Regions from separate parts of the Mesorhizobium sp. B2-3-5 genome, predicted to be linked through region 2. Evidence: riboswitches for the same ligand, from Rfam matches in the RefSeq annotation. Region 2 holds a riboswitch; the other holds the start of a gene.

Region 1 (11,407 bases), on a different contig from region 2:
TGCCGGTGCTGTCGCCGCATGGCGCGACGCGGCTTGGCCGCCGGGCCGGCGCGGAGGGTGCGGCGTCGCCGGCTCGCCGGGTGAAACCTTCGTGATCATGGTGGAAACGCGCGCCCTTTCCCGACCTATCTGTCGTGATCAACGCGCACCCTGGTCGATATTCGGATGTCTTCGTTTTTCTTCATCTGGTTTCAGCATCGCTTCTGAACGCAAGGACATTGGGTATGGCTGATCAACCAGACAACGCTGTCCACTCCCGGCCGGTGGTTGCGGCCGTCGAAACCAGCAGCCTGCGGGATCAGGTGACGACGATCAAGCAGGCGCTGGTGGGATCGCCGGTTCGCAAGTGGCTGCTGTGGACTTCGGTCGGCATCATGGCCGTCATCATCGCGACATCGGTCGGCCAGGTGCTACTCAATCGCTGGAACCAGCCTTTCTACGACGCGCTGGCGCGCAGGGACATGGCGGCCTTTCTGCACCAGCTTCTTGTCTTCGCAATGATCGCTGGCGGGCTTCTGGTGTTCAATATCGGCCAGACGTGGCTCAACCAGATGATCCGGCTGAAGCTGCGCGAGGCGCTGACGCTGGACCTGATCGACCAGTGGATGCGGCCGGCGCGCGCCTTCCGGCTGGCCAATGCCGGCGCCATCGGGGTCAATCCCGACCAGCGCATGCAGCAGGATGCGGCGCATCTTTCCGATCTGTCGACGGATCTCGGCGTCGGCCTGCTACAGTCGCTCATCCTGCTGGTGTCCTTCGTTGGCGTGCTGTGGGAGCTGTCTTCGGGCTTTGTGTTCCACATCAACGGCTGGTCGCTGGCCATACCGGGCTACATGGTCTGGGCCGCGTTCCTCTATGCCGGCACCGCCTCCTGGCTGAGCTGGCTGGTCGGGCGACCGCTGATCCGTCTCAACAGCGACCGGTACACAAGGGAAGCGGAGCTGCGCTCCTCTATGGTGCGCGTCAACGAGAATGTCGATGCCATCGCCCTGTACCATGGCGAGGCCGACGCCAAGCGGCGGCTCGAACTCGACCTTGGCACGGTTCTGGGCGCCATGCGGCGCATCTATACCGCCCAGATCAACCTATCCTGGGTGACCGACACCTATGGCTGGATCACCGTGGTGGCGCCGATCCTCGTCGCCTCGCCAGTCTATTTCTCCGGCGACATCAGCTTCGGCGGGCTGATGATGGCGGTAGGGGCCTTCAACCAGGTCCACTCCTCGTTGCGGTGGTTCATCAACAACATCGGCAGCATCGCGGACTGGCGCGCCACGCTGATGCGCGTCGCCGACTTCCGCATCGCGCTCGTCGAGACCGATGCGCTGCATGGCACGGAAAAACGCATCACCTTCAGTGAGAACGCGAATGGCAGCATGACTTTCGAGAACCTCCAGGTGGCCTCGCCGGAAGGATGCGCCAAGCTTGCCGACCAGCATGTCGAAATCCGAACCGGCGAGCGTGTGATGATCACCGGCGAGCCGGGCGCCGGCAAGACGCTGTTCTTCCGTGCCATTGCCGGCCTGTGGCCTTGGGGAAGCGGGAAGATCGGCATGCCGGCAGGAGAAGCCCCCATCTTCGTGCCGCGCGTCCCGTATTTCCCGGCTGGCACGCTGCGCGAGGTCCTCGATCATCCAAACGGGGTTGCTCCGGCCAGCGATGCCGAGATTTCGGCGGTGCTTGCCGAAGTCGGTCTCGGACGACTGTCGTCTTCGCTGGATCGGTCGGCCCGCTGGGAGCGTGAGCTGGGCGATGACGAACAGCGTTCGCTTGCCTTCGCAAGGCTCGCCTTGCGCAAACCGAAATGGGTGATCATTGACGAAGCGATGGACGCGTTCGATGGCCCCACGTTGAGGCGAGTGTTGTCGGTGCTGGAAAAGCATTTGCCGGAAGCGGCCATCCTTAACATCGGGCGCGGCCAGCACAACAATCAGTTCTTTCCGCGCGGCTTGGCAATTGTGAAGGATTCCGGCGCGCCTGCGCTGAAGCCTGCCCGCGTCAGGGCTGGCGCCATCGAACCGCCGCCTGTCGCCACCCGCCGCAAGAAGTAGACTGCCTTGGGAACTTGACCGGTAGGGTCGCGGGGACTCGTTGTGCATGCCGTTGCCCCAAAGTCCGCTGGCCCCTTTTGGGCGAGAGGCGATCAGGCAGGCCGGGCGCCAAACGTGTCGCGAAACTCATTATAGAGATCGCGGCGCCAACGCCGGCCACAGACATAACCATTGATCAGCTCCGGCAGCGAATAGCCAAGCGCCTTCGACGAGCGGTTGGCCATGTAGCCCTCGAAGGCCTCCGGTATCCGGCCCCTGAGAACATCGGCAATGATCTGCCGCGAAACCATGTAAGGCGGGATGTGCGGATAGGCGTGGGCGATATACGGATGCTTGCCCATCAGGTTCGCATAGGCTTCGACATAGCCGCCGCGGCGGCGCGAAATCGAATTCTGCGAATTGTATTTCGTCCAGTCGATATCCCTGGACAATTGCGCGCCGCACCGCCGCGCCAAGCGCAGCAGCAACTCCCGGTCCTGCATCCTGGTAATGTCGCTGTCGTAGCCGCCGATTGCCAGCAAGGCCTCGCGGCGGGCGGTTATCGCGGAACCGGCGAGGAAGATCGTCTGCGCCACAAGCGTCCGCTCGAGCATCATGGGGCTCACGAAGGCCTCGGGGTTGACGCAGTTGGTGGCGCGGCCGCTCTTCACGGAAACATATGAGCTGATCAGCACTTCGAGCGCCGGATCCTCATCGAACCGGGCCAGGGTGCACTCAAGCCGATGCGGCAGGTAGACGTCGTCCGAATCAAGGAATGTCACCACCGGTGCCCGCGCACGCTCGATTCCGGCATTCCTCGCGGCGTTCGCGCCTCGCCATTTCGCGCCGACATAGATCAGCCGCGGATCGCTGATGCGGGCCAGCGTCTCCTCCGTGCCATCGGTGGAACCATCGTCGACGACGATATGCTCAAGCTTCGGCATGCTCTGGGAAAGCACGCTTTCCACGGCACGCAACACCGTTTCGCGCCGGTTGTGGGTCGGCGTGATGACCGTGATGAGGGGAGAGTATTCCATCTTCCCGGTCATGCCGCGTCAGCCGGTTCCAGCGCAAAAATGCGCGTCCTGCCAGTTCCTTCGATCTTCAGGATGGTCAAATGGATCGGACGTCCCCCTTCCGTGATCCTCTTCGTATTCGTTCGAAGGGTACAAAAACCAGCCGCGCATGTCACCCCATCGCAGCGAGGCTCAATCCACGAGGAGTGACGAATTCCGTGCCGAGCGCTTCAAGTGCAACACCATCGCCGCCCGCCATGTTTGCGAACCGCCGAAGCGAAGATGGCGCTGCCTGACGCGGATCGCCTCTATTCTCCATGACGTCGGAGGTAATCGCATCGCCGCCGATGTTTGGGCAGATTGGCCCTTGGAAGGCCGGTCGCTGGCCTCGACCAGAGGGAGTTATGTCATGACCGGCTACGCCGTTGCCCATATGCGCCAGGTCAAGATGGGGCCGCGGATCGTCGAGTATCTGCACAGGATCGATGCCACGCTGGAGCCTTTCGAGGGCCGGTTCCTGATCCATGGCGGCGATGTGGAGGTGGTCGAGAACGACTGGCCGGGCAACCTCATCATCATCGAGTTTCCCGATAGGCAACATGCGCGCGGCTGGTACCGCTCGCCCGCCTACCAGGCGATACTGTCGCTGCGCACCGACAATTCTCAATCCGACGTGGTGTTCGCTAACGGCGTCGAAAATCCACACAAGGCCACGGATGTTCTGCGGTGATGGAGCGGTCCTAAACAATTGGATGTTTGAAGCGGGAGTTCGAACCAATCGCGAAAGGACCCTAGCTGTGTCCGACATAGTCAGGCACGACTTCGATGTCGTCACTGACCAGACCTGTGGCAAGACTGAACTGGCCCCAGAACACCAGGACATAAAATGCCTGGCCAACAATCAGAGAAAATGGAATTTGCCAAAGCGGCATTCCGGCCTCGCGGGCATGGCCAATGATCCGTCGTGTCGTGCGCCACGACATGGTCGCCCATCGGCTAAAGGACTTGACGACCCGTTGTGTGCGGCTGGGCGATTTGAGCTCTGTGAATTTCCGGTCGGCGTCACGGCCCGTGACCAAGGCACGCCAGTAAAAGAACCGCCATCCGCGCGGTGAGTAGTGGTAGACGCGAGCGTTTACGTTGTGAATTTTATGGCCCTCACGGAGCAGTTTGTGCATCAGCAAAGTGCACGAAACCTTGAAGCCATTGTGTCTTGGAAAGGGATGGTCGAAGATCCATTCGCGCCGAAAGCCAACATTGTTGGCGTTGATTGCTCGTTTCGAGGCGAAACGCTTGTCCCCACGAGCCATCGGGAAAAACCAGATCAAGGCAAATGTTCTTGAAAAGAAATCATCATGTGAAAGATACGTGTACCCATTTACACAGATGATTTCAGGATCGGCGAACGGCTCAAGCAAGCCTGACAGCCAGCCTGATTCGGCGACGACGTCGGAATCGGTGAAGATGACCACATTTCCATGCGTTGCCAGCATGCCGTTGTTCTTCAGGTCGTAATATCGACCTCCCGGGAAAGCGGTGAAGACAAGGTCGGCAACCTGGCCTAGTTCCGGTGCTTCAGCCGCGATTTCATGGCGCAACGCGTTTGAATCCGACATTGCCCCACTGTGAGAAATAACAACGGTTGGCCACCCAAGCCCGTTTGCTGAAACAGCCGCAATTTCGCGCGCCAATGCTTTCAGCCCAACGCCGATCTCGTCCCAGTCTATGGACTTGGCGTTTTCCATTTCGACGACGATTGAATATGTTGTGTCCGGTTCAATCATTTCTATACAAATTCAATTGGTAGTGTCGATGTGGCAAGAATTGTCCGAGCCCGCCGGAAACGGCAATTTCAATCTAAAACGACAGGGCCTTTTTGTATATCGCCCAGCGACCAGATCGAAACCGAAATGAGCCGTCAAAAGAAACCTCGAATGCGGTCGGTGGGGAATCTTGACGGGTCTGAATACTGCAACAAAAAGCGCTCTCTCCATTCTGCATTCACGGTGTCCCGTTGAATTTCAAGGCCCGAATCAAGATCGATCGCGTCGCCACTGGTAATCTTGGCATCAACCAGACCGGCAATTTGCTCAAGCGTGGCCTTTGGTTTCTGGAAGAGCTCCTCATATGTCAAAGACAAGGGAGTCACCCCGTTCCTTGCAAACCAAAGCTCCCAAACGAGATTCTCCGAGGCAAGTTTATCGAGCGACCGTGCGATGGCGGCACCGTCATAATAGGGCGCTTTCTGACCGGCTTCAGTAGAGCGGAACTGGCCGGTCTGACGCGCGCGCGTCCAAGAGATTGCCTGTCCGAGGAGATCGCTGCGGGTCAAGCGAATGTAGCGCAGTTCTGGGAGGCTGGCAGGGAGATCGACGATCTTGGCGACTTCCGAAAACTGACTCGCAAACAGCTTGACCGCATAGATTCCAGAAGGCGATCGCCCGTCTGTCAATGCGCGCAAAACCTGAGCGCGGGGATCGCTAGGATAGTTTGGCAGTTCGAGAACGCGGCGGCCACCAAACCACTCCCGAGGATAGCCAAGCCCGGCGGCCAACATCAACTCCGCAAGATGGTTGCTGCCGCTGCGCGGTGAAGTGCAGACAAGGATTCCAGCCTTTATTCCTGACAGGACTTCGGGCGGTACTTTAACTGGAAAGGCGCGTTTGCGAATGAGGTGCATGGCGAACGAAACTAGCGTCTGAGCAAAAATACTGCTTGTTGGCCAAAGAAATTCCAGAACCACCAGGGCATCGACAGGCCGATCCTTTGACCGTTGGCGTCGAGCGCGGTTGCCTTTTCCACCGTCGCGCCAAGCTCCTCGCACAGATTGACGAAGTCGCGGATGGTGCAGAAATGGATGTTGGGCGTGTCGTACCAGGAATAGGGCAGGTCCTTGGTCACCGGCATGCGGCCCTTGACGAACAGCGACAGGCGTACCCGCCAATGGCCGAAATTGGGGAAAGACACGATCGCCCGGTTGCCGATCCTGAGCAGTTCGTCGAGCACCAGCTTCGGGTTGCGGGTGGCCTGCAGGGTCTGCGACAAAACGACGAAGTCAAAGCCCTTGTCGGGATAGAATTCGAGGTCCTTGTCGGCATCGCCCTGGATGACCGAGAGGCCGCGCGCCACGCATTCGTTGACGCCGCGCTGCGACAGCTCCAGCCCGCGGCCGTCGACCTGCTTGGTGTCCTGCAGCAATTCGAGCAATGAGCCGTCGCCTGATCCGACGTCGAGCACGCGGGACTGGGGTGGGATGAGGTTGGCGACGACCTCCAGGTCGACACGCTGGCTGCCGTTGACGCTCATGAAGTCGCCTCCTGTGCGGCGCAAGATCCCGGACGGACAAGCCCGCAATTCTCCTGGGTCATGCGCTCAGCCCCCTGGCGCGCGCCGCCGAGCCTATGAAGCCGTTGATGGCCGCGAACAGTTCCGGCTCGTCGAGCAGGAAGGCGTCATGGCCGCGATCGGTCTCGATCTCGACGAAGGACACCGAGGCGCCGGCTGCGTTGAGCGCGTGCACGATGGAGCGGCTCTCCTCGGTCGGAAACAGCCAGTCTGACGTGAAGGACACCAGGCAGAAGCGGGTCTTGGTGCCGGCGAAGGCGTCCGCCAGCCTGCCGCCATGGTCGGCGGCGATGTCGAAATAATCCATCGACCGGGTCATATAGAGATAGGAATTGGCATCGAAGCGATCGACGAAGGTCATGCCCTGGTGGCGCAGATAGCTTTCGATCTGGAAGTCGGCATCGAAGCCGAAGGTCAGCGCTTCTCGATCCTGCAGGTTGCGGCCGAATTTTCGGTGCAGGGCGGCTTCCGAGAGATAGGTGATGTGGGCGGCCATGCGCGCCACCGCCAGCCCCTTTTCCGGGCGCTTGCCATAGTCGAAATATTTGCCGCCATGCCACTCCGGATCGGCCATGACGGCTTGGCGGCCAACCTCGTGAAAGGCGATATTCTGCGAGGAATGGCGGGCGCCGGTGGCGATCGGCAGCGCTGCAAAGACGCGCTCGGGATAGCTCGACGCCCATTCCAGCACCTGCATGCCGCCCATCGAGCCGCCAAGCACGCAGAACAATTTCTCGATACCGAAATGGTCGATCAGCATCTGCTGCGCACGCACCATGTCGCGAATGGTGATGACCGGCAGGTCGAGCCCATAGGGTTTCCCGGTGGCGGGATTGGTCGAAGCCGGGCCGGTGGAACCAAGGCAGCCGCCGATGACGTTGGAACAGATGACGAAGAAACGGTTGGTGTCGATGATCTTGCCGGGGCCGATCAGCACTTCCCACCAGCCCGGTTTGCCGGTCACCGGATTGGTGTTGGCGACATGCTGGTCGCCGGTCAGCGCATGGCAGACAAGGATGGCATTGGAGCGGGCATCGTTGAGCGTGCCATAGGTCTGGTAGGCGATCTGGAACGGCGACAGCAGCGTGCCGGCGTCGAGCTTGAGCGGCTTGTCGGGCCCGAAACGCAACACCGGGCTCGACGGCTGGTCGGCCTCGTTGTTGGTCTTTCCTGCGCGCTGAGCGGCCATCACGTCTCTCTTGCTGCACCGAGCGCCGCCGATGCGTTCGTCCGGCCGGTCACGGACAACAAAAAACCGGCATTGCCTTCGCAAGCCGGTTACGTCACGCAAACGGCCCTTTAGCGAATTGTTTAACGTGGCTGCAAGCCGACCGGCCAAATCACCACGGAAGTTCGCTGCTGTTCTAGAACTCGCCCGCCTTGCCGTCAATGCCGGCCGCTGGCCCCACTGCCGCCTCTCGACATTGCGGGCCACGACTTGTATTTCCGCTGCGGCCTTCCGATGAAGGCATTTTCGACGGATTTTGCAAAAAATGAACCAGACACCGGATCAGGCACGTCCAACCCCGCGCGCGGGCATCATGGCCATAGATGCCTATGTGCCCGGCAAGAGTACGGCACCCGCCGGTGTCGCCAAGGTCCACAAGCTGTCGTCGAACGAGAATCCGCTCGGCCCGTCACCAAAGGCCATCGAGGCCGCCCGTGAGGTTGCCGCCAGGCTCGACATCTACCCCGATGGCACCGCGAGGCGGCTGCGCGAGGCAATCGCCGAAGTGCATGGACTCAACCCCCAGAACATCATCTGTTCCAACGGCTCCGACGAGATCCTCGGCCTGCTGGCGCAGACCTATCTGGCGCCGGGCGACGAGGCCATTTTCACCGAACACGCCTTCATGGTCTACAAGATCTACATCCAATCGGCCGGCGCCACGCCGGTCGTGGTCAAGGAGACCGACGAACGCGCCGACATCGACGCGATATTGGCCGCCGTCACGCCGCGCACGAAAATCGTGTTCCTCGCCAATCCCAACAACCCGACCGGCACCTATGTGCCATTCCAGGAGGTGCGCCGCCTGCATGCCGGCCTGCCAAGGAATGTGCTTCTGGTGCTCGACGCGGCCTATGCCGAATACGTCCGCCGCAACGATTATGAAGCCGGCATCGAGCTGGCCGGCAGCGCCGAGAACGTGGTGATGACCCGCACTTTCTCCAAGATCGGCCTGGGCGGGGCACGAATCGGCTGGATGTATGGGCCGATGCACATCGTCGACGCCATCAACCGCGTGCGCGGCCCCTTCAACGTCAACGCCACCGCGATCGAGGCCGGCATCGCCGCGATCCGCGACCGCGCCCATATCGAGCGCAGCGTTGCGCACAACGAGACCTGGCTCGCCTGGCTGAGCGACGAGATGACCGGGCTTGGGCTGCGGGTGACGCCCAGCGTCGGCAATTTCATCCTCATCCATTTCCCGGACGACCAGAAGCATTCCGCGGCGGCGGCCGACGATTACCTGACCGCGCGCGGCTATATATTGCGGCGCGTTTCCGGCTATGGCTTCCCGAACGCGCTGCGCATGACCGTCGGCACCGAAGAGGCCAATCGCGGCGTCGTCGCCGCGCTCACGACATTTCTGAAAAGCTAGAACGCCAAAAGCTGGAACGCCATGACATCACCGATGTTTGAAAAGATCGCGCTGGTCGGCATCGGCCTGATCGGCTCGTCGCTGGCCCGCGTCATCCGCCGCGAGGGCCTGGCCCGCCATGTCGCCATCTCGACGCGCAGCGTGGCCACGCTCGAGCGGGCCGAGGAACTGGGCCTCGGCGATTCCTACACCACCGACGCGAAGGAAGCGGTCCGCGACGCCGACCTGGTCATCGTCTCGGTGCCGGTCGGATCATCCGGCGCGGTGGCGCAGGAGATCGCGCCGGCCCTGAAGAAGGGTGCGATCCTCACCGATGTCGGCTCGACCAAGGCCTCCGTCATCGCGCAGATGCAGCCGCATGTGCCCGACGGCGTGCATTTCATTCCCGGCCACCCGTTGGCGGGTACGGAAAAATCCGGGCCGGATGCAGGCTTCGCCGATCTGTTCGACAACCGCTGGTGCATCTTCACGCCGCTGCCGGACGCCGATGCGGGTGCTTTGGAACGGCTGTCGGAATTCTGGCGCCGTTGCGGCGCCAACATCGACACGATGGACCCGCAGCATCATGACATGACGCTGGCCATCGTCTCGCATTTGCCGCACATCATCGCCTACAACATCGTCGGTACCGCCGACGATCTGGAATCGGTGACCAAGACGGAGGTGATCAAATATTCCGCCTCCGGCTTTCGCGACTTCACGCGTCTGGCCGCCTCCGACCCGACCATGTGGCGGGACGTGTGCCTGCACAACAAGGACGCCATCCTCGAAATGCTGGCGCGGTTCTCGGAAGACCTGGCGTTCCTGCAGCGGGCGATCCGCTGGGGCGACGGCGACAAGCTGTTCGACCTGTTCACCCGCACCCGGGCCGTGCGCCGCTCGATCATCGAGGCCGGCCAGGATATCGACGCGCCCGACTTCGGGCGTCAAGCGGTCGAACATCCGGCGAAGGCGTAGCAGGCTCTCAGGCTTGGGCGGGCCAGTGGGCCGCCATCATTGCCAGCGTCTCGGTTCGCTCCGGTGCGCCCAGCCTGCCGCCGAAGCGCTGGCATTTGAGCGCGGCGGCCGCACTGGCAAAGCGCAGGGCGTTCACTATCGGCATGGCTTCCGCCAGTCCCACCGCAAAGGCACCGTGAAAAACGTCACCGGCTGCCAGTGTGTCCACCACTTTGACCTTTGGCGTCGCGACATGGCGAACAGTTCGGGTCGGGCGGTCGAACCACCAGGTGCCTGCCGCGCCGCCGGTGACGGCGACAAAAGCATCGGTACGCGAGGCCAAGTCGGCGCAGGCGGTCTCAGGGTCCGGCGCGTGCCCGCAGACGATGCGCGCCGCCGGCTCGGAGGCGACGATATGCGAAGCCAGCGGCAGCATCTGCTCCAGCACCGCCAGCGGCGCGGTATCGGCGTCGAGAATTGCCGGGAGGCCGGCAGCGCGCGCCGCCTTGAGGGCAATTGCCGCCGCACCCGGCCAGCGCACGTCGACCAGCACGGCATCGAATGCCGTCACGTCGGTAAACGGCAGCGTCTCGGGATCGGCCTGGGCCCGGCTGTCATAGAACGGCACGATGATGCGTTCGCCATGCGCGTCGACAAGGATCGATGCCAGCGCCGAGCGGGCGCCGCCGACACGGCGCACGTAGCTGCAATCAACCCCTTCGGCCTCAATTCCGGCAATCAGCTGATCGCCGGCCGGATCGTCGCCGGTGCTCGCCCATAGCGACACTTCGGCGCCGAGGCGATGCGCGGCGCAGGCTGCGCTCGCGGCCATGCCGGAGGCGATCTGGACGCCATCCGATGCGATGAACTTTCCCTGATGGCCGGGCAAGGTCTCGACCCGCAGGATCATGTCCAGGGTCAGCGCTCCGACACTCAGGAGCTTCACGGGTCTTGCCATGGCAGCGCTATTGCACCGGCTTGATCTTGCCGAGCGGGATGAAGCCGAGTGCTGCCTTGCCCTTGACCACCTTCAGCGGCATCGACGGTTCCTTGCCGAGCAGAGCGAGAGCGGCAAAGCCCTGTTCGATGGCGTTCTTCTGTTCGGGTATGGCGCCGGCAAGAATGGTCGCCACGGCTTTCGGATCCTTGATCCTGATCATCAGATCGGCATCGACCAGGCCTTCGGCGTCAACCGACAGCGGCCCAGAGACGGTAACCCGCGCCGTACCCGACGACAGGTCGATGTTGCGGATCTCGATCTTCTGGCCGCGCAGGCTCTTCACCTGCGTTCCGATCAGCGCGACCCCATTCTTCAGCGTGGCGTCGCCGCTGGCATCGAGCGCCGGAAGCACGCGCCCGCCGATCGCGTCGGGGTCGATCTCGAGATCGGTGAAGCTGCCGACGTAGTCGACGTCCTGGCCGTTCGGCTGCAACTGGCCTGATGCCTTGCCGGCGCTGAACAGTTCCACCGGATCGG
Region 2 (11,407 bases):
GATTTCGGCCTGCCGCTGCGCAACCCGCTCGAGATCGAAAAGCCGGTGGGGGTGGCCGTGAAGGCGCTGTAAGAGTGTGATCTCCCCCCTAGTGGGGGAGATGGCCGGCAGGGCAGAGGGGGGCGCTGTCCCGCCGACCTATCAACTTATCAAAGTTCAGACTTCGGAAGTCTTCATCTGAGTATCAAAACACGAAGGCAGCGTTCCTTCGCGCCCCCCTCTGCCCTGCCGGCCATCTCCCCCACGAGGGGGGAGATTGGCAGCGCAAACCTCAGCGCGCGGCGCGAAAATGCTTCGACAGTTTCAGGCCCTGCGCCTGGTAGTTGGAGCCGAGATCGGTGCCGTAGAGCGCCTGCGGCCGCTTCAGCATGTGCTCGTAGACGAGCCGGCCGACGATCTGGCCATGGTCGAGGATGAACGGCACTTCGTGGCTGCGCACTTCGAGCACCGCCCGGCTGCCGGTGCCGCCGGCCGCCGAATGGCCGAAGCCCGGATCGAAGAAGCCGGCATAGTGGACGCGGAACTCGCCGACCAGCGGGTCGAAGGGCGTCATCTCGGCGGCGTAGAGCGGCGGCACATGCACCGCCTCCTGGCTGACGAGGATGTAGAACTCATCGGGATCGAGCACCAGTTCGCCGGCGCCGCTCTTGTGGATCGGCTCCCAGAAGTCGAGGACGTCCTGCGCCGCGCGCTTGTCGACATCGACAAGGCCGGTGTGATGCTTGCCGCGATAGCCGACCAACCCGTCACTGTCGCCATTGAGGTCGATCGACAGCGCGATGCCCCCCCCCGAAATGTTCGGCGGATCGGTGGCGACCAGCATCTCGGCGCGGTGCAATTCATGCAGTTCGGCTTCCGAGAGCAATGCGTTGCCGGTACGGAAGCGTATCTGCGACAGGCGTGAGCCGGTGCGCACCACGATCGGGAAGGTGCGCGGGCTGACTTCCAGATAGAGCGGACCGGTATAGCCGGCAGCGATCTTGTCGAACTCGTGGCCACGGTCGGTCATGACACGGGTGAAGATGTCGAGCCGCCCGGTCGAGCTCTTCGGGTTTGCCGAGGCTGAAATATCCGCCGGCAGTGCCAGGCTTTCGAGCAGCGGCACGATGTAGACGCAGCCGGTTTCGAGCACGGCGCCGTCGGTCAGGCTGATCTCGTGCAGCTTCAGCCGGTCGAGTTTTTCCGAAACCTTGTGGCTGGGACCGGGCAGAAAGGAAGCCCGAACCCGCCAGGCCTTGTCGCCGAGCCTCAGATCTAGGCTCGCCGGCTGGATCTGGTCTGCATCGAGCGCGCGCGGCGACTTCAGCGCGCCGGACTGGAAGAGCGCCGAAATGTCCTGATCGGGAAGAATGCCTGTCTGCCGCAAAGTCTTGCTCCGCTCGAAGGCCGGGCGAGGTCTGGTACAAATCTCTTAATGGAGCCGGCAATTGACGCAAGCGTGGCGCGGGTCTAAAGGGTCGTTATCCCGTGGTGATTTGGCCGGTCGGCTTGCAGCCACGTTAAACAAGTCGCTAAAGGACCGTCGGGCCGCAAGGCCGTATGGACCGGTTGCGACTTTCGCGGCCGGTTTTTTTGTGTCTGGAACAAAAGCGATGAGCACCAAGAAGCGTAACTGGAAGCCTCAGACAGCCCTCGTGCATGGCGGAACCCTGCGTTCCGGCTTCGGCGAGACCTCCGAGGCGATATACCTGACCCAGGGCTATGTCTATGAGACGGCGCAGGCCGCCGAAGCCCGCTTCAAGGGCGAGGAACCGGGCTTCATCTATTCGCGCTACGCCAATCCGACCGTCGACATGTTCGAAAAGCGTATGTGCGCGCTGGAAGGGGCCGAGGATGCGCGTGCCACGGCATCCGGCATGGCGGCGGTGACGGCGGCGCTTCTGTGCAGCGTCAAGGCCGGTGACCACATCGTGGCGGCGCGCGCGCTGTTCGGGTCCTGCCGCTGGGTGGTCGAGACGCTGGCGCCGCGCTACGGCATCGAGGCGACGCTGGTCGACGGCACCGACATCGCCAACTGGGAAAAGGCGGTGAGGCCGAACACCAAGCTGTTCTTCCTGGAAAGCCCGACCAACCCGACGCTGGAAGTGGTCGACATCACCGCTGTCGCCGCACTTGCCAATTCGATCGGCGCGCGGCTTGTCGTCGACAATGTCTTCGCCACGCCCTTGCAGCAGAAGCCGCTGCAGCTCGGCGCCCACATCGTCGTCTATTCGGCGACCAAGCACATCGATGGCCAAGGCCGCTGTCTTGGCGGCGTGATCCTTTCAGACAAGGAGTGGATCGACAAGAACCTGCACGACTACTTCCGCCATACCGGCCCCAGCCTGTCGCCCTTCAATGCCTGGACGCTGCTGAAGGGCCTGGAGACGCTGCCGCTGCGCGTGCGCCAACAGACGGAAAGCGCCGGCAAGATCGCCGACTTCCTTGCCGAACAGCCGCAGATCGCCCGCGTCATCTATCCCGGCCGCGCCGACCACCCGCAGGCGGATATCGTCAGGAAGCAGATGTCGGGCGGCTCGACGCTGATCTGCCTCGACGTCAAGGGCGGCAAGCAGGCTGCCTTCGCCTTGCAGAACGCGCTCGATATCGTGCTGATCTCGAACAATCTCGGCGATGCCAAGAGCCTGATCACCCATCCGGCCACGACCACCCACAAGAACCTGACGGACGAGGCCCGCGCCGAACTCGGCATCGGGCCAGGTACGCTCAGGCTGTCGGTCGGTCTGGAGGATACCGACGACCTTCTGGAAGACATCGCGCAGGCGTTGCAGGCGGCCAAGTAAGGCCTGCCTACGCGGCATCATGCGCTATCAGGCGCCAGACGGCGTCTCTTCCAGTTCGGCCGCCTTGGTGCCGATAGTCATCGCATTGCCGCGCCAGTCGACGGCGCCGCCGAGCCAGCCGCGTGCCCACATCGCTGGCAGGATCAGGTCGCGCACCATGATCGCCGCGACGATGCGCGACGACAGGTACCAGCCCTTGGACCAGGCCAGGGCACATTCCGGAAGGTAGAAGGCGGCCAAAACGGCGATGGCCGTCAGCGGCAGGCTGAAGCCAGCGCTTGCCGCCGCAACCAGCGCAAGCAGCAGCGGCACCACCGCGCCAGTCAGGATTTCAGGCGCGAAGAAAAGCGGGAAGGTGACGCGGCGCAGCCGCGCCCAGCGGGCCTGGCGCGACCAGATTTCGCCGAGCTTACGCCGGCCGAGCGGCTGCTCGAAAGGCGCGGCAACGAGATTGACGCGCAGGCCAAGCCCGTTCACCAGCTTGGTCGCGGCGGCGTCCTCGGCAATCTCGGCCGCCAGCGCGCGAATGCCGCCATTGGCATCCAGCATGGGCTTGTTCCACAGCATGCTCTTGCCTTGGGCAAAGCCAAGGCCGAGCGCCTCGCCGGCGTACTGCCAGCGCGCCTGCAGCGTGTTGAGAAAGGCGCATTCGACCTCCGCCCAGAAGCCATCGGGCCGCGAACCGATCGGCGTCGAGCAGACGAGGCCGGTATCCGGCCGCCATGCCGCCATCAAATGCTGAATGTAGTCCCTCGGCATCAGCACGTTGGAATCGGCAAGAATGACCCAGTTGTGGCGCGCCGCTTCCCAGCCCTTGACGCAATTGTTGAGCTTGGGATTGGCGCTGATGCGGTCATCGCCGATCAACAGGCGGGCTGGCACTTTGGGAAAGCGCGCCATGGCGGCACGGATCAGCGTGACCACCGGATCGTCGGCATGGGCGACGCAGAAGATCAGTTCATAGCGCGGCCAGTCGAGCGAGAAGGCGCGCTCCAGTGTCTCGTGCGTGAACGGCTCGACGCCACGCGATGGTACGACAATCGACACCGGCAGCGATCTGCCGGCTGGCGGTGCGATCGTGGTGCGCCGTTTCAGCTGTGAGGTGGCAAGCGCAATGCTGGCGGCGTTTGAAAGGATGAGTGCGGTCGAGAGCGAGGCGGCTATGAGAGTGAGTTCCATCGAGATCTGGTCACTCCAGAAAAGACGGCCCGCATGACGGCCGTTTCAACAGGTCGGCAGAGCGCCGAGTCGCCCGTGCGCGCACACCACCATTGTCATGTGTCACTTAAATGACATTCTTTGCCGCCACCTGCCTTTCAGGGTCACGCGCGACAAGACGCGCACGTTGACCTGCTCGCTGGGAGCGCCGAAAGGTACCGGATTGTTTTTGGAGCCGCTCATGTACCGCGCCGTCACGCGCAACATCGAAGTGCAGGTCAGGCCGTTCTATCTCGAGGATCGTTCTGACCCTTCGGAGAACCGCTACGTCTGGGGCTATCAGATAACGATCGACAACCAGTCGGACGAGTTCGTGCAGCTTCTGTCGCGCTATTGGCACATCACCGACGGAGCGGGCCGGGTCGAGGAGGTGCGCGGGCCAGGCGTTGTCGGGGACCAGCCCGAACTCAACCCCGGCGACAGCTATCAGTACACGTCAGGCTGCCCGCTCTCGACGCCGTCGGGGATCATGGTCGGGCACTACACGATGCGCAACAAACGCGGCGAGACGTTCGACATCGCCATCCCGGCCTTCTCGCTCGACCTGCCGGGGACAAAGCGGACCGTGAACTAGACCTCGGCGATTGGCGAGGTCCGCTGCGATGGCGTCACTGTACGGGGAGAAATGTGCGGCAGGGCAATGAGGGCGGCGGCTCGTGAGAACATACAAGCGCTGCGTGGATCCGCGCGATCGCTGCCGAGGGCCGCGCTGCCCCTCATCCGCCCTTCGGGCACCTTCTCCCCGTGAACGGGGAGAAGGCCGATACTTCACTTCTCAGCCGCGAATTCCGCCGGGTCGAAGTCATATTGCTTCGAGCAGAATTCGCAGGCGACATGGATGCCGCCGTCCTCGGTGCTGTCCTTGATCTCCTGCGCGGAGAAGCCCTCGAGGATGCCGCGGATCTTGTCCCTGGAGCATGAGCACTGGTCGGCGACGGGGACGCCGCCGAAGACGCGCACGCCATGCTCGTGGAACAGCCTGTAAAGCAGCCGCTCGGCGCCGATCGTGGGATCGATCAGTTCCGTCGGTTCGATGGTGCCGAGCAGCGCCAGCAATTCCTGCCAGGAATTGTCGGTGGGATCATGCATCTCCTCGCGCGGATCGCCATCACCGCCAGGCAGGTCCGGAACGCGCATGCGCTCGGACGCCTGCGGCAGGAACTGCGCCAGGATGCCGCCGGCACGCCAGTGCTCGCGCACGCCGCCGACGCCGGGCATCAGCAGCTTGGCCACCGACAGCCTGATGTCGGTCGGAATCTGTTCCGACTGACGGAAATAGGTGCGCGCCGCGTCTTCCAGCGTTTCGCCGTCGAGCTGGACGATGCCCTGATAGCGTTGCGTATGGGCGCCCTGGTCGATGGTCAGCGCCAGCACACCGCTGCCAAGCAGCGTCTGCTGGGACGTCTCGCCTGCCGCGACCAGTGCCTCGAGCCGATCCGCATCGAAGCGCGCGTAGGCGCGCAGCGCCGAGGGCGTGGAAAAATCCGCCACCAGCATGTCGACCGGCCCGTCGGTGCGCGTCTGCAGGATGAATTTGCCCTCGAACTTGAGCGAGGTGCCGAGCAGCACCGTGAGCACACAGGCTTCCGCGAGCAGGCGGGCAACCGGCTCGGGATAGTCATGGCGGCCGAGTATGGCGTCGAGCATCGGCCCGAGTTGCACGGTGCGGCCGCGTACGTCGAGCGGACCGACCTCGAAAGGCACGACATGGTCGTCGCCAGCGTAGCCGAACTCGCCGAGTTTGGGGTGATGTTCAGTCACTTGATGGGTTTCCAACATGACAAAGCTCCAGGGCGCGGCCATGCGGCCCCGGTGGGCACATGCGTCCAAACGCGCTTGATTTGCGTGATGCGGCGCAGATAGGGATCGCGCCCCCGCGGATCAAGCGCCCAGACCAGCGCCATGACACTTCAAGCGTCCAGACAACTTCAAGCACCAAGACACTTCAAGCACCAAGACACTTCAAGCACCAAGACACCAGGCGAGCACGGCCTTCTGGGCATGGAGCCGGTTCTCGGCCTCATCGAAGACCACCGAATGCGGCCCGTCCATGACCTCGTCGGTCACCTCCTCGCCGCGATGCGCCGGCAGGCAATGCATGAACAGCGCATCCGGCTTTGCCTTGGCCATCAGCGCAGCATTGACCTGATAGGGCAGGAAGACGTTGTGGCCGCGTGCACGATGCTCCTGGCCCATCGACACCCAGCTGTCGGTGACCACGCAATCCGCCTGGTCGACGGCTTCTTCGGCCGAGCGGGCGAAGCTGATCCTGCCGCCATTGGCCTTTGACCAGTCGACGTATCTTTCGAACGGATCGCTGCCCTCGGGCACTGCGACGTTCAGGTTGAAGCGGAAACGCGCCGACGCTTCGAGCAGCGAATGCAGCACATTGTTACCGTCGCCGGTCCAGGCGATGGTCTTGCCGGCAACCGGACCGCGATGCTCCTCGAAGGTCATGATATCGGCCATCAGCTGGCAGGGATGGGTGTCGTCGGTCAGGCCGTTGATCACCGGAACAGTGGCACTCTCGGTCAGCTCCAGCAGCCGCTCATGCGAGGTGGTGCGGATCATGATGGCATCGACATAGCGCGACAGCACCTTGGCGGTGTCGGCGATGGTCTCGGAGCGGCCGAGCTGCATCTCGGTGCCGGTCAGCATGATCGTCTCGCCGCCAAGCTGGCGCATGCCGACATCGAAGGAGACGCGCGTGCGCGTCGACGGCTTGTCGAAGATCATGGCCAGCACCTTGCCTTCGAGCGGCTTGGATCGCTCGCCCGCCTTGAGGCGCGCCTTGCGCGCCACCGCGTCCGTCAGCATGAAGCGCAGGTCGCCTTCGGAAACGGCGGAAAGGTCGGTGAAGTGGCGAACTGACATCGGCAATGGTTCCGGGATTACTTCGCGGCGGCCACGGCAATGGCATCCGCCAGGCCTTTGGCACCAGCGCGGATGCGGTCGAGCGCGTCGTGGATCTCGGCGTCTGTGACGGTAAGCGGCGGCAGCAGGCGGATGACGTTGTCGCCCGCCGGAACCGCCAGCAAATGCTGGTCGCGCAGCGCCATGTTCACCTTGGTGTTGGGCATCGCGCATTTGAGGCCGAGCATCAGGCCGGTGCCCCTGATGCCTTCGATGACATCGGGAAACTCATCGGCGACCGCGGCAAGTCCCTGTTTCATCAGCAGCGCCTTGCGCTGGACGTCCTCGAGGAAGCCGTCTTCCAGCACCACGTCGAGCACAGCGTTGCCGACCGCCATGGCCAGAGGGTTGCCGCCGAAGGTCGTGCCGTGCACGCCAGCGGTCATGCCAACAACCGCCTCGTCGGTGGCAAGGCAGGCACCCATCGGGAAGCCGCCGCCAATGCCCTTGGCGATCGCCATGATGTCGGGGGTGACGCCTGACCATTCATGCGCGAACAGTTTGCCGGTGCGGCCAATGCCGCACTGAACCTCATCATAGATCAACAGCAGCCCGTGCTGGTCGCAAAGCTGACGCAGCCGCTTCAGTGATTGCACCGGCACCGGACGAATGCCGCCCTCGCCTTGCACCGGCTCGATCAGGATCGCGGCGGTCTCAGGCGTAATCGCCTTTTCGGCGGCATCGATGTCGTCGAAGCCGACCTGGTCGAAGCCTTCGACCTTGGGTCCGAACCCTTCGAGATATTTGTACTGGCCGCCCGCCGCGATGGTCGCCAGCGTGCGGCCATGGAAGGCGCCTTCGAAGGTGATGATGCGGAAGCGCTCGGGATGGCCCTTGACGAAGTGGTAGCGCCGCGCCGTCTTGATGGCGCATTCCAGTGCCTCGGCGCCGGAGTTGGTGAAGAACACCTTGTCGGCGAAGGTGGCATCGGCCAGCCGCTCGCCAAGCCGGCTCTGCTCCGGAATCTCGTAGAGATTGGAGACGTGCCAGAGTTTTGCCGCCTGCTCGGTGAGGGCTGCGACCAGACGCGGGTGGCCGTGGCCCAGCGAATTGACCGCGATGCCGCCGGCGAAATCGAGATATCGCTCGCCCTTGTCCGTAACCAGCCAGGTGCCTTCCCCGTGGTCGAAAGCCAGGGGTGCGCGAGAAAAGGTCTCGAAAAGCGCCGAACCGCTCATTATATGCGTCTCCGGTACCGGAAAATCAAAAAAGCCGCCAAAGCGGCGGCCTTTGCGGCTTATCGGGTTTTTCGGCCATGAAGTCAACGAAAACGTCGCGTAGTGGCACGCGGCAAGCCCCCTGACGAGATGCCGGCTCATAAGCGACCGGGCAAGTTGGGGAAAACCGAAAAAACCGATTCGTGTTGCACTTGGGACTCTTGTCACCGAGTCAGCGCATAAGGTAATTGTAGTCGAGAAATAACTAGATTTCGTGCGGCGGACCTAATCACCAGATATATGTGGTGTCTGCCCCAGCAGTGGTGCTGGGTCGGGGATGGATTCTGATTGCCGCACGCTTAGCAGGAGCGCGGTCTCATGAACTGGACTGACGAGCGGGTCGAACTTCTCAGAAAACTGTGGTCGGAGGGTCTGAGCGCAAGCCAGATTGCTGCCCAGCTTGGAGGGGTCAGCCGCAATGCGGTCATCGGCAAGGTACACCGGCTGAAGCTCTCGGGCCGCGGTCGCGCAACAGCGACGCCGGCGCGCCAGAAGAAGGCGACGCAGGGCTCGACCGTCCAGAAATCGGTGGCGCGCGCCGCAAGCACGGCACGCCACGTCACGACATCGATCGGCGCGACAGCCCTTCAGACGCAATTCGACGCCGAACCGGTGGCGCGGCACTATATCCGCCCGGTCGAGAATGTCGTGATACCGATCTCACGGCATCTGCAACTCGTCGAGCTGACCGAGCGCACCTGCAAATGGCCGAATGGCGATCCGCTCTCGGAGGACTTCAACTTCTGCGGCAACGAGGCCGCCGAAACCGGTCCCTACTGCAAATACCACGCCCGCGTTGCGTTCCAGCCGGCGGCGGAGCGGCGGCGGAATCGTTAAGCGGAGTGAGTAGTGAGTAGTGAGTAGTGAGGGAATAGGCGACGAGCCGATCAACCACTACTGACTACTGACTTCCTCACAGCCACCCATTCTTGCGAAACCGCCAGTAGAGAACCGCGCAGATCAGCGCGATGACGGTGAGCACGATCGGATAGCCATATTCCATCTTCAGTTCCGGCATGTCGGTGAAGTTCATGCCGTAGATGCCGGCGAATGCGGTCGGCACCGCCAGGATGGCCGCCCATGAGGCGAGTTTCTTGGAGATCGCCGTTTCCTGGCTCTGACCCACCAGAAGACTGGCCTCGAAGGCGAACGCCAACACCTCGCGCAAACTGTCGATCTTTTCCTGGACGGTGCGGATGTGGTCGGTCACGTCGCGGAACAGCGGGTGCATGGCGGAATGGATCTGCGGCAGATCGGAGCTGGTCAGCCGGCGGCAGACCTCGACCAGCGGCAGCGCCGCATTGCGCAGGCGCAACAGATCGCGGCGCAGCATATAGAGGCGTTCAATGTCGGGACCGGACATCGGCTTGAGCAGAACCTTGTCCTCGATCGCCTCGACCTCGTCCTCGATCTGCTCGAGCACGGGCATGTAATTGTCGACGATGAAATCGAGAATGGCATAGAGGACGAAATCCTCGCCCTTGGCCAGCGAATGCGGGCAGCTTTCCCAATGCTGGCGAACGGCGGCATAGGACGTCGAAGGGCCATGCCTGACACTGACGATGTAGCCTGAGCCGACGAACAGATGCGTCTCGCCGAAGGTAACCCGTCCGTCGATCAGCTGCGCGGTGCGGGCGACTATGAACAGCGCATCGCCATATTGCTCGAGCTTGGGCCGCTGATGCGGATGCTCGGCATCCTCGATCGCCAGCTCATGCAGATGGAATTGCGCCTTGACGCGCAGCAAGAGGTCGCGATCGGGTTCGAGCAGCCCGATCCAGACGACGTGTCCGGATTTCCTGGCCCATTCGCCGGCTTCCTCGATCGGGATGTCGGCGATACGGCGCCCAGCCGTATAGACACTGGAGGCGATGATGCCTGATGTCGGCGGCGCGGACTTGAACTCCCGGACGTATTCCATCGCCACCTCCTGAGAGCAGACCCTTCAAGGCCCGAGGAGCTTAACGCCGGAATAGTCTAGCGCAATATGATCAAGCGTTCGAGAGGAAGAGCAGTCACTTTACTGGTAACGCCCCGGAAAGGCTGATCTTGTCCGTCTTGTCGCCCTTGGGCCGCTCGGCCGGCATCTGGTCGCCGGTGACGATGTAGTAGATCGTCTCGGCGATGTTGGTGGCGTGGTCGCCGATGCGCTCGATGTTCTTGGCGCAGAACAGAAGATGCGTACAAGGCGTGATGTTGCGTGGATCTTCCATCATGTAGGTGAGCAATTCACGGAACAGCGACGTGTACATGGCGTCGATCTGGTCGTCACGGTCGCGCACGAAGCCGATCTTGTCGACCGAGCGCGAGGCGTAGACATCGAGAACTTCCTTGAGCTGGGTCAGCGCCAAGTTGGCCAGGGCCTCGAGGCCACGGAACAGGCTGTTCGGCTGGCGGCCATCGGTGACGGCAACGACCCGCTTGGCGACGTTCTTGCCGAGGTCGCCGACCCGCTCGAGATCGGCGGAAATGCGGATGGCGCCGACGATCTCGCGCAGGTCCGTCGCCATAGGCTGGCGCTTGGCGATGATGATGATCGCCTTGTCGTCGATCTCGCGTTGCCCTTCGTCCAATACCATGTCGTCGCGGATCACCTTCTGGGCCAATCCCGGATCGGCATTGACCAGAGCGGCGACCGCCTGCTCGACCATCCGCTCGGCATGGCCGCCCATCGCCGCGATACGCTTCGACAGATATTTCAGCTCCTCGTCATAGGCGCTCATTATGTGCACGGACTGCATGGACGAAATGCCTTCCCACGGGGTGTTTTGATTTTGAGTCGTTTCCTCGAATCCCCGCTGATACGCTAGCGGGATGACAGAAAAAAGAAATGCTCTTGTGGAAAACTAGGGCGGTTTAGGCCGTCGGCAAATGGACCGAGAAAGCAGCGCCCTTGCCGACTTCGGACTTGATCGTCAGCCTGGCGTTGTGACGCGTCAGGATATGCTTGACGATGGACAGGCCGAGGCCCGTGCCTTTCTGGGTCCGGCTCGTCTCGACATCGATGCGATAGAAACGCTCGGTGATGCGCGGAATGTGCTCCTCGGGAATGCCGGGGCCAAAATCCCTGATGGTCACGTCGATGCCGGGCTCGGCCCCGTCGCTGTGCGCGATCGACACCACCACTCGGCCGCCCGACTGGCCATATTTACAGGCGTTTTCCAGAAGGTTTTCAAAGACCTGGAACAACTCGTCGCGATCACCCGGCACATTGAGGGGGCCCGCGGCGAAATCACGCTCGATGGCGACGCTGGTTTCGCGGGCAAGCGGACCAAG

The links. A riboswitch is a leader RNA that binds a small molecule or an ion and turns the genes downstream of it on or off. The one in region 2 is predicted to bind S-adenosylmethionine.
Region 1: another riboswitch for S-adenosylmethionine. It lies ahead of FJ958_RS12140 (homoserine O-acetyltransferase); the one in region 2 lies ahead of FJ958_RS15705 (O-succinylhomoserine sulfhydrylase).

What each region holds. Positions count from the first base shown of each region.
Region 1 covers NZ_VFVX01000008.1:83,412-94,818, reverse strand. The annotation lists gene FJ958_RS12175 (methyltransferase domain-containing protein) at 1-95, shown strand, start outside; gene FJ958_RS12170 (ABC transporter ATP-binding protein/permease) at 225-2,051, shown strand; gene FJ958_RS12165 (glycosyltransferase family A protein) at 2,144-3,079, opposite strand; gene FJ958_RS12160 (DUF1330 domain-containing protein) at 3,456-3,776, shown strand; gene FJ958_RS12155 (glycosyltransferase) at 3,838-4,830, opposite strand; gene FJ958_RS12150 (Stf0 family sulfotransferase) at 4,965-5,789, opposite strand; gene metW (methionine biosynthesis protein MetW) at 5,738-6,352, opposite strand; gene FJ958_RS12140 (homoserine O-acetyltransferase) at 6,411-7,580, opposite strand; SAM riboswitch at 7,671-7,748, opposite strand; gene hisC (histidinol-phosphate transaminase) at 7,885-8,994, shown strand; gene FJ958_RS12130 (prephenate/arogenate dehydrogenase family protein) at 9,016-9,951, shown strand; gene FJ958_RS12125 (sugar kinase) at 9,959-10,888, opposite strand; gene FJ958_RS12120 (DUF2125 domain-containing protein) at 10,896-11,407, opposite strand, start outside.
Region 2 covers NZ_VFVX01000012.1:2,621-14,027, forward strand. The annotation lists gene araD1 (AraD1 family protein) at 1-72, shown strand, start outside; gene FJ958_RS15700 (2'-deoxycytidine 5'-triphosphate deaminase) at 272-1,366, opposite strand; SAM riboswitch at 1,458-1,535, shown strand; gene FJ958_RS15705 (O-succinylhomoserine sulfhydrylase) at 1,593-2,783, shown strand; gene FJ958_RS15710 (ceramide glucosyltransferase) at 2,811-3,962, opposite strand; gene apaG (Co2+/Mg2+ efflux protein ApaG) at 4,183-4,575, shown strand; gene FJ958_RS15720 (Hsp33 family molecular chaperone) at 4,770-5,804, opposite strand; gene argF (ornithine carbamoyltransferase) at 5,964-6,875, opposite strand; gene FJ958_RS15730 (aspartate aminotransferase family protein) at 6,893-8,092, opposite strand; gene FJ958_RS15735 (GcrA family cell cycle regulator) at 8,450-8,968, shown strand; gene FJ958_RS15740 (magnesium and cobalt transport protein CorA) at 9,045-10,052, opposite strand; gene phoU (phosphate signaling complex protein PhoU) at 10,147-10,872, opposite strand; gene FJ958_RS15750 (ATP-binding protein) at 10,988-11,407, opposite strand, start outside.